Regions from separate parts of the Streptomyces sp. CNS606 genome, predicted to be linked through region 1. Evidence: riboswitches for the same ligand, from Rfam matches in the RefSeq annotation. Region 1 holds a riboswitch; the other holds the start of a gene.
The links. Region 1 has a riboswitch for S-adenosylmethionine ahead of thrC (threonine synthase). Riboswitches for the same ligand answer to the same signal wherever they lie in the genome.
Positions count from the first base shown of each region.

Region 2: it holds a riboswitch for S-adenosylmethionine, as region 1 does, so the genes downstream of both, K304_RS31335 (aminotransferase class V-fold PLP-dependent enzyme) here and thrC (threonine synthase) in region 1, are expected to answer to the same signal.

Region 1 covers NZ_KE384521.1:608,732-614,485, reverse strand. Annotated here, with positions in the region: gene K304_RS0123525 (cold-shock protein) at 239-442, opposite strand; gene K304_RS0123520 (MoaD/ThiS family protein) at 881-1,159, opposite strand; gene thrC (threonine synthase) at 1,246-2,586, opposite strand; SAM riboswitch class I at 2,580-2,720, opposite strand; gene K304_RS0123510 (glucosyl-3-phosphoglycerate synthase) at 2,952-3,917, shown strand; gene K304_RS0123505 (trehalose-6-phosphate synthase) at 4,051-5,514, shown strand; gene K304_RS0123500 (endonuclease/exonuclease/phosphatase family protein) at 5,568-5,754, opposite strand, start outside.
Region 2 covers NZ_KE384522.1:232,549-238,302, reverse strand. Annotated here, with positions in the region: gene K304_RS0125690 (NYN domain-containing protein) at 297-1,655, opposite strand; gene K304_RS31345 (hypothetical protein) at 1,696-1,995, opposite strand; gene K304_RS31340 (rhomboid family intramembrane serine protease) at 2,137-2,859, shown strand; gene K304_RS0125675 (Lrp/AsnC family transcriptional regulator) at 2,856-3,137, shown strand; gene K304_RS31335 (aminotransferase class V-fold PLP-dependent enzyme) at 3,207-4,556, opposite strand; SAM riboswitch class IV at 4,604-4,722, opposite strand; gene trpD (anthranilate phosphoribosyltransferase) at 4,829-5,754, opposite strand, start outside.

The DNA.
Region 1 (5,754 bases):
CCGGCCTGCGGGCCTCACCGGACCCGGTCCTGCTGTCACTCTCACCTTCAGAGTGCTAACGCCAATGATTAGCACTCTCCCCCCTCGAGTGCAAGCGTCCACCGCACCCCGGGACGGCCGGCCGGACGGAGAGCACCCCACCCCCGCGGCACCCGACGGACACGAGCAGGGCCCGCACCTCCTGGTGGAGATGCGGGCCCTGCTGCTGTCGGTTACGTCGGTCGGTACCGGTCGGCGCTCAGCCGGTCACGCGGACCATGTCCGCCTGCGGCCCCTTCTGACCCTGCGAGATCTCGAACTCGACCCGCTGTCCTTCGTCCAGGGTGCGGTAGCCGTCCATCTGGATCGCGCTGTAGTGGACGAACACGTCCGCACCACCGTCGACCGCGATGAAGCCGTAGCCCTTCTCCGCGTTGAACCACTTGACGGTGCCCTGAGCCATTGCAAACTCCCCTATTACTGGCCCTTGCACGAGCCCGCACTTCGCGGACCCGGGTCAGACCTCACCCCCGGCGGAGCCGGTGGTGTGCGCCGGAACGCGTCGACCGCCGCTGAATGTATCTGTCCGAACGCCGTCTGCAACAGGTCAGGCGGACGAGAAATCGGGGCACGACACTTCACGGAATGTGGGGAGAAAGTGCGGGAAAGCGGGGCAATCGTGAAGAGGCAAACCGGCACAGGCGCGGCAAAAGAGACATCGAATTCGCGCAGAAGTTGTCGCGTTCTCATATGCGCGCGGCATTCACAGAAGGGGAACGGCTTCACTCTACTCCCTCGCGGAACGCGGAATCCCCCCCTCCGTTTCCGTGTCGGAGGAGGCGATTCCGTTCCCCGGCGCTTCCCGCGCGGTTCCGCGCGCCGTTGCCCGCGCCGGGGCGCGTCAGCAGCCGCCGGCGACCGCCGGGATGATCGAGACGCCCGCGCCGTCCGGCGTCGGCGTCTGAAGGCCCTCGGCGAAGCGCACGTCGTCGTCGTTCACGTAGACGTTCACGAAGCGGCGCAGCTTGCCGGAGTCGTCCAGGACCCGGGCGCCGATGCCGGTGTGGTTCTTCTCGAGGTCGGCCAGCACCTCGGCCAGCGTGACCCCCTCGGCCGGGACCTCGGCCCGGCCGCCGGTGTAGGTGCGCAGGATGGTCGGGATGCGGACGTTGACGCTCATGGGTTCACCTTCCGTGGGTTCGAAGTGCGCAGCAGTGCGCAGCAGGGGGACGCGGCGGCACGGCGCCGCGGGACGCCCGGGCCGCGTCAGGCCAGGCCCGCGTCGCGGAACGCGTCCAGGCTGGGGCGGATGGTCGCGCTGGGCCGGGCGGCGTCCGCGACGGCGTCCAGCGTCTTCAGCCCGTCACCGGTGTTCAGCACCACCGTGTTCAGCGACGGGTCCAGCAGGCCGTCCTCGATCAGCTTCCGGGTGACGCCGACGGTCACCCCGCCCGCCGTCTCCGCGAAGATGCCCTCGGTGCGGGCCAGCAGCGTGATGGCGTCGACGATCTGCGCGTCGGTGACGTCCTCCACCGCGCCGCCGGTGCGCCGCGCGATGTCCAGCACGTACGGGCCGTCCGCCGGGTTGCCGATGGCCAGGGACTTCGCGATCGTGTCCGGCTTCACCGGCCGTACGACGTCGTGACCGTCCTTGAAGGCGCGGGAGACCGGGGAGCAGCCCTCGGCCTGCGCGCCGAAGATCCGGTACGGCTTGTCCGCGACGAGGCCGAGCGCGATCAGCTCCTTGAACCCCTTGTCGATCTTGGTGAGCTGGGAGCCGGACGCGATCGGGATGACGATCTGGTCCGGCAGCTCCCAGCCGAGCTGCTCCGCGATCTCGTACGCCAGGGTCTTGGAGCCCTCGCCGTAGTAGGGGCGCAGGTTGACGTTGACGAAACCCCAGCCCTCGCCCAGCGGGTCGCCGATCAGCTCGGAGCAGAAACGGTTCACGTCGTCGTACGTGCCCTCGATGCCGACCAGGTCGCCGCCGTAGACGGCGGCCATCACGACCTTGCCCTGCTCCAGGTCGTGCGGGATGAACACGCAGGACCGGAAGCCGGCACGGGCCGCGGCGGCACCGACCGCGCCGGCCAGGTTGCCCGTGGAGGAGCAGGAGAGGGTGGTGAAGCCGAAGGCGCGGGCCGCCTCGACGGCGATGGCGACGACCCGGTCCTTGAAGGAGTGCGTCGGGTTGCCGGAGTCGTCCTTGACGTGCAGCGTGCCGCCCGCCGCGGCGACGCCCAGTTCGCGGGCCAGGTTGTCGGCCTGCACCAGCCGGGTGAACCCGGGGTCGGTGTTCGGCTGATCCGCGACGTCGGCGGGGACGGGCAGCAGCGGCGCGTAGCGCCAGATGCTCGCCGGACCGGCCTCGATCCGTTTCCGCAGGCCCTCCGGGTCGCCGGTCGGCAGGTCGTACGCGACCTCCAGCGGGCCGAAACACTCCTCGCAGGCGAAGAGCGGCCCCAGCGGGTTGCGGGCGCCGCACTCGCGACAGGACAGAGCGACGGCGGGGCCGAGTGAAACGTCGGCGGCAGCGGTTGCGGCGGAGGTGTCGGCGGACTGCTCGGGAGCTTGCACAGCCATGAAGGCGAGGCCCTTTCTCCTCATCTTCCCCGTGGCGTATCTCGCCACGAGCCGGAATTGGCACCTTCCCTAGCCGGGGGCCCGCCTGGATGCGCGAGACCGGCTGGAGGGTTGCCGGGGCTTCATCGGGCCGTTCCCTCTGCCCCTCTGGATGAGCGGTGTGAAGTTGTGGGTCGGGTCACTCGGACCCGTGCGTCCGACCCCGCCATGTCCGGGCCGGTCGCGTTGTTCAAGACTGTAGCCCAAGGCTCCCGCACCGCCTGCGGGGCGTCCGCACCGCGAGACGCGGTGCCCGCAGTGCGGTCGCAGCGGCGCCGTACGCTCGCGCGGCGGCACGCTGGAGCGGGGGCGGGTTCCGACACCTACAGGAAAGCAGCAGGAGAGCAGACGTGCTGGACGAGGTCCGCGACTGGCTGGACCGCCGCTCCTGGGCGGCGGCAGACCGCCCGCTCCCGGCGCTCGCCGCGGCGAAACGCGCCGCCGGGCCGGCCGGCGGCGTCAGCGTCGTGCTGCCCGCCCTCGACGAGGAGGCCACCGTCGGCGAGATCGTCGCCGTGATCCGCCGCGACCTGATGGACGGCCCTCACCCGCTGGTCGACGAGCTGCTCGTGCTCGACTCCGGCTCCACCGACCGTACGGCGGAGGTCGCCGCCGCGGCCGGCGCGAAGGTGGTGCACCGCGACGAGGTGCTGCCACGGGTCCCCGCCGTCCTCGGCAAGGGCGAGGTGCTCTGGCGCTCGCTGCTCGCGACCAGCGGCGAGATCGTCTGCTTCGTCGACGCCGACCTGCGGGACTTCTCCGCCGACTTCGTCTCCGGGATCGTCGGCCCGCTGCTCACCGATCCCGGCCTGCAACTGGTCAAGGCGATGTACGACCGGCCGTTCGGCGCCAGCCCGGAGGGCGGCGGCCGGGTCACCGAACTGGTCGCCCGGCCGCTGCTGAACCTCCACTGGCCGCGCCTCGCGGGCTTCGTCCAGCCGCTCGGCGGCGAGTACGCGGCGCGGCGCACGCTCCTGGAACGGCTGCCGTTCCCCGTCGGCTACGGCGTGGAGCTGGGCCTGCTGGTGGACGCGCTCGGCCTGGCCGGCCTGGACGCGCTGGCCCAGGTGGACGTCGGCGCGCGGCGGCACCGGCACCAGGACGGTCAGGCGCTGGGGCGGATGGCCGCAGCGATCCTCCGCACGGCGGAGGTACGGCTGCCCCGCGGGGGCGACGAGCTCGCGGTGCGGCACCGCCTGACGCAGTTCGCCCGGGCGGACGCGGGCGGCTTCGCGGCCCGGACCTTCGCCGTGGACGAGGTGGAGCGGCCGCCGATGCTGAGCGTCCCCGAGTACGCCGCCCGCCGCCCCGCCTGACCGACCCGGGTGCCCGGCCCCTGCCACGGCGTCTCCTCCCGCCCGCGCGGGACCGGGCGGGCGGCGCGGAGGCGTGCGGCGGCACGGGAGCGGCGTACGTTTGCGCGGGAGCGCGGACGGCTAGGCTCCGGCCATGGTCGCTGAGCGCTCCGCCCAGGTACTCGTCGCGTCGAACAGAGGCCCCGTCGCCTACCGCCCCGCCGAGGACGACCCGGCCCGCCTCACCGCCCGACGGGGCGGCGGGGGCCTCGTGTCGGGGCTGAGCGCGATCGGCCCGGAGACGGGGGCCGTCTGGGTGTGTTCCGCCCTGAGTTCCCCCGACCGGGAGGCCGCCTCCCGCGCCGGGCGGCGGCTGGACTCCGCCGACACCGGCGGCCAGGCCGTGCGGATGCTCGACATCCCCGCCGACGTGCACGACGGCGCCTACAACGGCGTGGCCAACTCCGTGCTGTGGTTCGTGCACCACCTGCTCTACCGGACGCCGGTGGAGCCCTCCTTCGACGCCGAGTTCGCCCGGCAGTGGGCGGCGTACGAGGCGTACAACGCCGCGTTCGCCGACGCCTTGGCGGAGGAGGCCGCCGAGGGCGCGGCCGTGCTGGTGCAGGACTACCACCTCTCCCTGGTGCCCGCGCTGCTCCGCGAACGCCGGCCCGACCTGCGGATCGGGCACTTCTCGCACACCCCGTGGGCGCCGCCGGACTACTACCGGATGCTGCCCGACGACGTCGCCGCCGACGTGCTGCGCGGGGTGCTCGGCGCGGACCGCGCCGGGTTCCTCACCACCCGCTGGGCCCGGGCCTTCGCCGACTGCTGCGCGGAGGTGCTGGGCGCGGAGGTGACGACCGGCGGGGACGGCCGCGTCCACGTCGTGCACGAGGGCCGCACCACCCGCCTGGGCGTGCACCCGCTCGGCGCGGACGGCGACTTCCTCCGCGAGCGCTCCCGGCGCCACGACGTCGCGGAGCGGCGGCAACAGCTGCGCGCCCAGGTCGGCGGCGGCGACCGCCGCATCGTGGTGCGGGTGGACCGCACCGAACTGTCGAAGAACATCGTCCGCGGCCTGTACGCGTTCCGCCGCCTGCTCACCGACCACCCGGAGTGGCAGGGGCGGGTGGTGCACCTGGCGTTCGCCTACCCCTCGCGGCAGGACCTGGCGGTGTACCAGGAGTACACCGCGGAGGTGGCGGAGGTCGCCGAGGAGATCAACGCCGACTTCGGCACGCCGGCGTGGACCCCCGTCGTGCTGCACGTGGAGGACGACTTCGCCCGTTCGCTGGCCGCCTACCGGATGGCGGACGTGGCCCTGGTCAACCCCATCCGCGACGGCATGAACCTGGTCGCCAAGGAGGTCCCCGTGGTCTCCGACGAGGGCTGCGCGCTGGTGCTGTCCCGGGAGGCGGGCGCGTACGCCGAACTGGCCGAGGACGCACTGACCGTCAACCCGTACGACATCGCGGAGACCGCGCGGGCGCTGCACGAGGCGCTGAGCATGCCGAAGGGCGAGCGGGCCGAACGGTCCAAGCGGCTCGCCGACGCGGCCACCGCGCTGCCGCCCGCCGACTGGTTCCTGGAGCAGTTGGAGGGGCTCCGCGGCTGAGGCCGCGCCGGTCGCCCGGACCGGTCGCCCCGGACGCCGGTCCGCCGCGGACGTCAGTCCTCCTCCTCGAGGGCGAGGTCGGCGACCACGGCCAGGTGGTCCGACGGCCAGACGCCGTCCACCGGTCCGTCCCCGGCCCGCCGTACCGACCGCACGTGCCCGACGTTGCCCGGCCCGGGCGGACCGACGTGGACGTAGTCGATGCGCACGCTCGGGTCCCGGCGGGCCGCGACGTGGGGG
Region 2 (5,754 bases), on a different contig from region 1:
CTTTCCGGCCCCACTCCCCGCTTGGGCGGCGGCTCGTGGGACGAGGCGGTACCTCCGCTGTCACCCCGGATGAGTGATCGGTTTCGCGGTGGTTCGAGCCCAGAGATTAGCCACGCCCATCTGATCGGATCAAATCCCTCAGAGAAATTGCCGTGCGGATCACAGGATTCTTTACTCTCATCACACGCGCAGCGACCGCCACTTGACAGCCCGTAGGAGCAATACGGGGCAACCGGGCACAACCGTCCCATCGGGCGCACCGGGGACAACTGCCCCCATGTGTACGCCGGGTGCGGTCAGGTACGGCCGAGGCGGCGCAGCAGCAGCGCGGAGGACACCGGCCGGGCACCCGCGGCGGCGCAGCCGTCGGCCACCTCGCGGTCGGAGGAGACCACGACCACGGCGCGGCCCGGCGGTTCGGCCCGCACCAGTCGGCGGATCAGCTCGTCCGCGGTCTCGCCCGGCTTGCTGAACAGCACCCGCACCCCGCGCGGGGGCGCCAGCAGCACCGGCGCGGCCAGTTCGGCCCCGTCGAAGACGCAGGTCATCTCCGCGCCGGTCTGCGCGGCGAGCACCGCGAGCCCGCCGAGGAGCCGCAGCCGCTGCTTCTCCAGCGGCATCGTCGGATAGCCGGTCTTGGTGACGTTGTAGCCGTCGACGACGAGATGCGCCTGCGGCAGCGACAGCAACTGGTCCAGCAACGCCGGGTCGCTCTCCGACAGCGCCCGGGCCGCGACGTCCTTGGGGCTCATCCGGCCGGGCTGCACCGCGTCCACGGTGTCCGCCGGGCGCAGTTCCGCCGGGGGCAGCGCGAGTTCGCGCCGCAGGCCCTGGGCCGCGTCGAGCACGGTGTCCAGCAGCAGCCGGACCCGCATGTCCTCCACGCTGCGCCCCTCACGGGCGGCGCGGCGGCCGGCTTCGAGCGCCGACTCGGTCTCCGCGAGCCGCGCCTTGAGCCGGCGCACCTCGCCGTCGGTAGCCGCCTTCTCCGCCGCGTGGGCGGCCCGCTGCTCGTCCCTCTCGGCCCGCAGCTTCCGCAGGGCCGCCTCGCCCCGCTTCACGTCGCTCTGCGCGCTGCGCAGCTTCCGCTGCACCGCCTCCAGGTCCTTGCGGGCCGCCTCGCCCTCCCCGCGGGCCCGTTCGGACTCGGCGCGCTGCGCGGCGCGGGCCTCGGACAGTTCCTTGCGCAGCCGCGCGAGTTCCCGCTGCGTCTCCTCCCCCGCCTGTTCGGCCTGGGCGCGCTGCGCCTCCTCACCGGCCGCCGTCACCTGCTTCACCCAGCCCGGCGGGCGCAGCACGTAGGCGAGCGCCGCCACGTCCACCGGGTCGGCGGCGGCCGGCGCGCGGCCGGCCTCCACCGCCTCCGCCAGTTCGGTGACCAGGTCGCGGAGCCGTACGGCGACACGCCGTCGGAACACCGGATCGCTCTCCAGCGCCGCCGCCATGGCGTTGCCGCCGAACTTCGCGCGGCGCTGCGGCGTGAACCGGGCGTACTGGCGCAGCGGCCCCGGCAGCTCCGCCACGGTCAGGTCGCCGATGGCCTCGCCGGTCAGCGCGACGACCCGGCGCCGCACCCTGTCGGGCAGCGGGCGGTCGAGCGACTCGTCCGGCGGCACGCGTGCGTCGTCGCGCTCACCGTCGCTGTGTTGCTCCACCGCTCACACCTGCCCAGGTTCCTCCGACCGCCGCGCCGTCTCAGGCCTGTGCTCCCGAGGCACCCGGGGCTCCCGAGGATCCCGAAGCCTCCGGTGCCTCCTTCGCCTCCGCGCCGGGCCGGTCCACCAACTCGATCCGGTCCACCGCGTCGCACCAGCGGCAGCGGACCGACTCGATGCTCTCACTGCGTACGTCCCGCTCCTCGACGGTCGGCTCGCCCGCCAGGTCCAGATGGACGAACTCGACCACCGTGCTGGAACGGGTCACGTCGAACCGGGTCAGATTGCCGCACAGCGCGCAGCGCCAGCGTGTCGTCCTCGTGGGCTGGGGAACCGCCATGATGTCGTCCACACTCCTTCGGTGCCGGCCGTCCGGGGACCCCATCGTCTCCACGGGTGTACTGCCGGTCACCTTACGACCTCGGGCCCGCAGCGCGTGTCGGGCGGACCCCGCCGTGGCCGACCCGTCATCATCCGCTGCATGTCCGCCACCGGTACCCGCCCTCCTACCCGCTCGGTGCGCGGTCACCCCGTGGCGACGTACACCCTCATCGGCCTCTGCGCCGCGGTCTTCCTGCTGGGCCCGGCAGCCGGGCTCGGCACCGGCGGTGAGGGCGCCCTGTACCGGGAGCAGGCCTCCTACTACCGGCGCTGGGGCGTCGTCCCCACCGAGTTGTGGAGCGGCGCGGCGCGCCCGCTCCTCACCCCGCTGACCTCGCTCTTCGTGCACGGCGGGTGGCTGCACCTGCTGAGCAACCTGCTCTTCCTGTTCGTCTTCGGCGAGAGCGTCGAGCGACGGACGGGCGCGATCCGCTTCACCCTCTGCTACCTGGCCGTCGGCTACGCGGCGATGCTCTGCTACGCCGCCGCGCACCACGACTCCGACGAGACCCTGGTCGGCGCGTCGGGGGCGATCTCCGGTGTGCTGGGCGCCTTTCTCTACCTGCTCCCCCGGGCACGGGTGACCAGCGTGTTCCCCTTCCTGTGGTTCCTGCCGCTGCGCTTCCCCGCCTGGCTGGTGCTGGTGTTCTGGCTGGCCCTCCAGTGGCTGGCCGCGCGCCACGACACGGACGGTCCCGGCGTCGCCTACCTGGCCCACGTCGTAGGCTTCATGCTCGGCTTCCTCTACGCCTGGCGACGCTTCCGCACGGCGGACGCACCCGGCCGCCCGGCCGCCGCCCCCGACGAAGGGATCTCACCGTGATCACCTCGATCGTGCTGATCAAGACCAGCACCGACCGCATCCCCGAGATCGCCGAGCAGATCGCCGCCATCGAGAGTGTGAGCGAGGTGTACTCGGTAACCGGGGCGCACGACCTGATCGCGATGGTGCGGGTGGCGCGGCACGACGACCTGGCCGACGTGATCCCCGGGCACATCAGCAAGGTGCCCGGAGTGCTGTCGACCGAGACGCACATCGCGTTCCGCACCTACTCCCAGCACGACCTCGAGGCCGCGTTCGCCATCGGCCTCGACGCGTAGCCCCTGGGGGCGCCGGCCTACGGGCGCCCCCGTCCGTCACCGGCCGGCTCCGCCCGGGAGAAGCGGGCCTCAGCTGCGGCGGCGCGCAAGGGTGCGGACCGCGCGGACGAAACGCTCGACGTGCTCGTCCGGCGTTCCCGCCCCGAAGCTGACGCGCACCGCGTTGAGCGCCCCTTCCGAGGGCGCACCGCAGTCGCCGTCCTCGTCGTGCCGCCGCCCCAGCAGGTTCCGCAGCAGCGGATGCGCGCAGAACAGTCCGCTGCGCACCCCGATCCCGTACTCCGCCGACAGCGCGTCCGCGAACTCCGTGCCGTCCCAGCCGTCCACGACGAACGACACCACGCCGACCCGTCCGGCGGCACGGCCGCCCTCGCCACGGCCTTGCCCGCCGTCTTCGCCACGGCCGAAGAGCGACAGCACCCGGACCTCCGGCACCTGGGCCAGCCCGTCCAGCAGGACCTCCAGCAGGGCACGTTCACGTCGCACCAGCCCCTCCAGCCCGGCCTCCGCCAGCGCGCGGCACGCGGACGCCACCGCGTAAGCACCCACCACGTTCGGGGAGCCCGCCTCGTGGCGGGCGGTGCCGGTGCGCCACGCGACGTCGAGGCCGCCGTCCGGCTCGCGGGCGACCCGGCGACTGGCGCCGCCGCCGGCCAGGTAGGGCTCGGCCGCGTCGAACCAGTCGGACCGCCCGGCCAGCACGCCCGCACCGAACGGGGCGTACAGCTTGTGGCCGGAGAAGGCGACCCAGTCCACGTCGAGCCCCGCCACGTCCACCGGGTGGTGCGGGGCGAGCTGCGCCGCGTCGAGGACCACCCGCGCGCCGTGCCGATGCGCCACCCGGGCCAGCTCGCGGACCGGCCAGATCTCCCCGGTGACGTTGGACGCACCGGTCACGCAGACCAGCTTCGGCCCGTCCGGGCCGCCGTGCAGCGCCGCTTCGAGCACGGACACCGCCTGCTGCGGACTGCGCGGCGTGTCCAGCACGGTCGTCTCACAGCGGCGCCACGGCAGCAGCGCGGCATGGTGCTCGCTCTCGAAGACGAACACCCGCGTGCCGTCCGGGACCACCGCCGCGAGCAGGTTCAGCGAGTCGGTGGTGCCGCGGGTGAAGACGACCTGGTCGTCGGCACGGCAGCCGAGGAACGCGGCGACGGTCGCACGGCTGCGCTCGTACAGGTCGGTGGACAGCTGCGACAGGTGGCCGGAGCCGCGGTGGACGCTGCCGTAGTAGGGCAGGTAGGCGGCGACGTCGTCCCACACGCGGCGCAGCACGGGGGCGCTGGCCGCCTGGTCGAGCGCCGCGTAGGTGACCTCGGTGCCGTCGGCGACGGGCACGAGGACGTCGTCGCCGAGGACGGGAAGGGGGGTCGCCGCAACGGTGCGAGGAGCGGCGGGGGCAGGGGCGGAGACGGACATGTGCAGAGCACTCCCTCATGACCAGGACCCCTGGCTGTGTGTAGAGGGATCCGCGCTTGCCGCGGACCTTGCGTGTCCGCGACCTGGTCATCACCCGGGGCACCCCGCCACGGAAGGAGGGTTGCCGGACAGCGGGCCGGGGCCTTCGTCGCTGTCACTCGTGACCTGGACGGCAGTATGCCACACGCCCGCGGCGGGTCGCGCCGACGGCCCCCGCCGCCGCGAGCGGCGCCGGGGGCCGTCGGAAGGGGCGGCGCCGCGCCCCGCGAGCGCTACGCGTGGGAGGCGGCGACCCAGCGGTCGAGGGCGGACTTGGCGGCGCCGGAGTCCAGGGACTCCGCCGCGCGCGCGATGCCCGCCGCGAGCTGCTCGGCGAGCGGCTGGTCCGTCGGTTCCAGCGCGGTCAGCGCCGCCGCCGAGTTGAGCAGCACGGCGTCCCGGACCGGTCCCTGCTCGCCCTCCAGCAGGCGCCGCGCCACGTCCGCGTTGTACGCGGCGTCGGCGCCGCGCAGCGCCTCCACGGGCACCATCTCGAGGCCCACGGTCCGCGGGTCGAAGCTCTCCCGCCGGACGGTGCCGTCGCGCACGATCCACACCGTGGAGGTGCTGGTGGTGGTCAGCTCGTCCAGGCCGTCGTCGCCGCGGAACACCAGCGCGGAGGAGCCGCGTTCGGCGAGCACGCCGGCGAGGATCGGCGCCATCCGGGCGTCCGCGACGCCGGTGGCCTGCGCCCGCACCCGTGCCGGGTTGGTGAGCGGGCCGAGGAAGTTGAACGAGGTGGGGATGCCCAGCTCGCGTCGTGCGGCGGCGACGTGCCGCAGCGCGGGGTGGAACTTCACGGCGAAGCAGAAGGTGATGCCGGCCTCCGCGGCGACCTCCGCGACGCGGCGGGGGGTCAGCTCCAGGTTGACGCCCAGCTTCTCCAGCACGTCGGAGGCGCCGCTGGCGGAGGACGCGGCACGGTTGCCGTGCTTGACGACCTTCGCCCCGGTGCCGGCGACCACGATCGCCGACATGGTCGAGATGTTGACCGTCTTCGCCCGGTCGCCGCCGGTGCCGACGATGTCCACGGTCGGGCCGGGCACGTCGATGACGTTGGCATGCGCGTACATGGTGCGCACCAGGCCGGACACCTCGTCCACCGTCTCGCCCTTGGCCCGCAGGGCGACCGCGAACCCGGCGATCTGGGCGTCCGTCG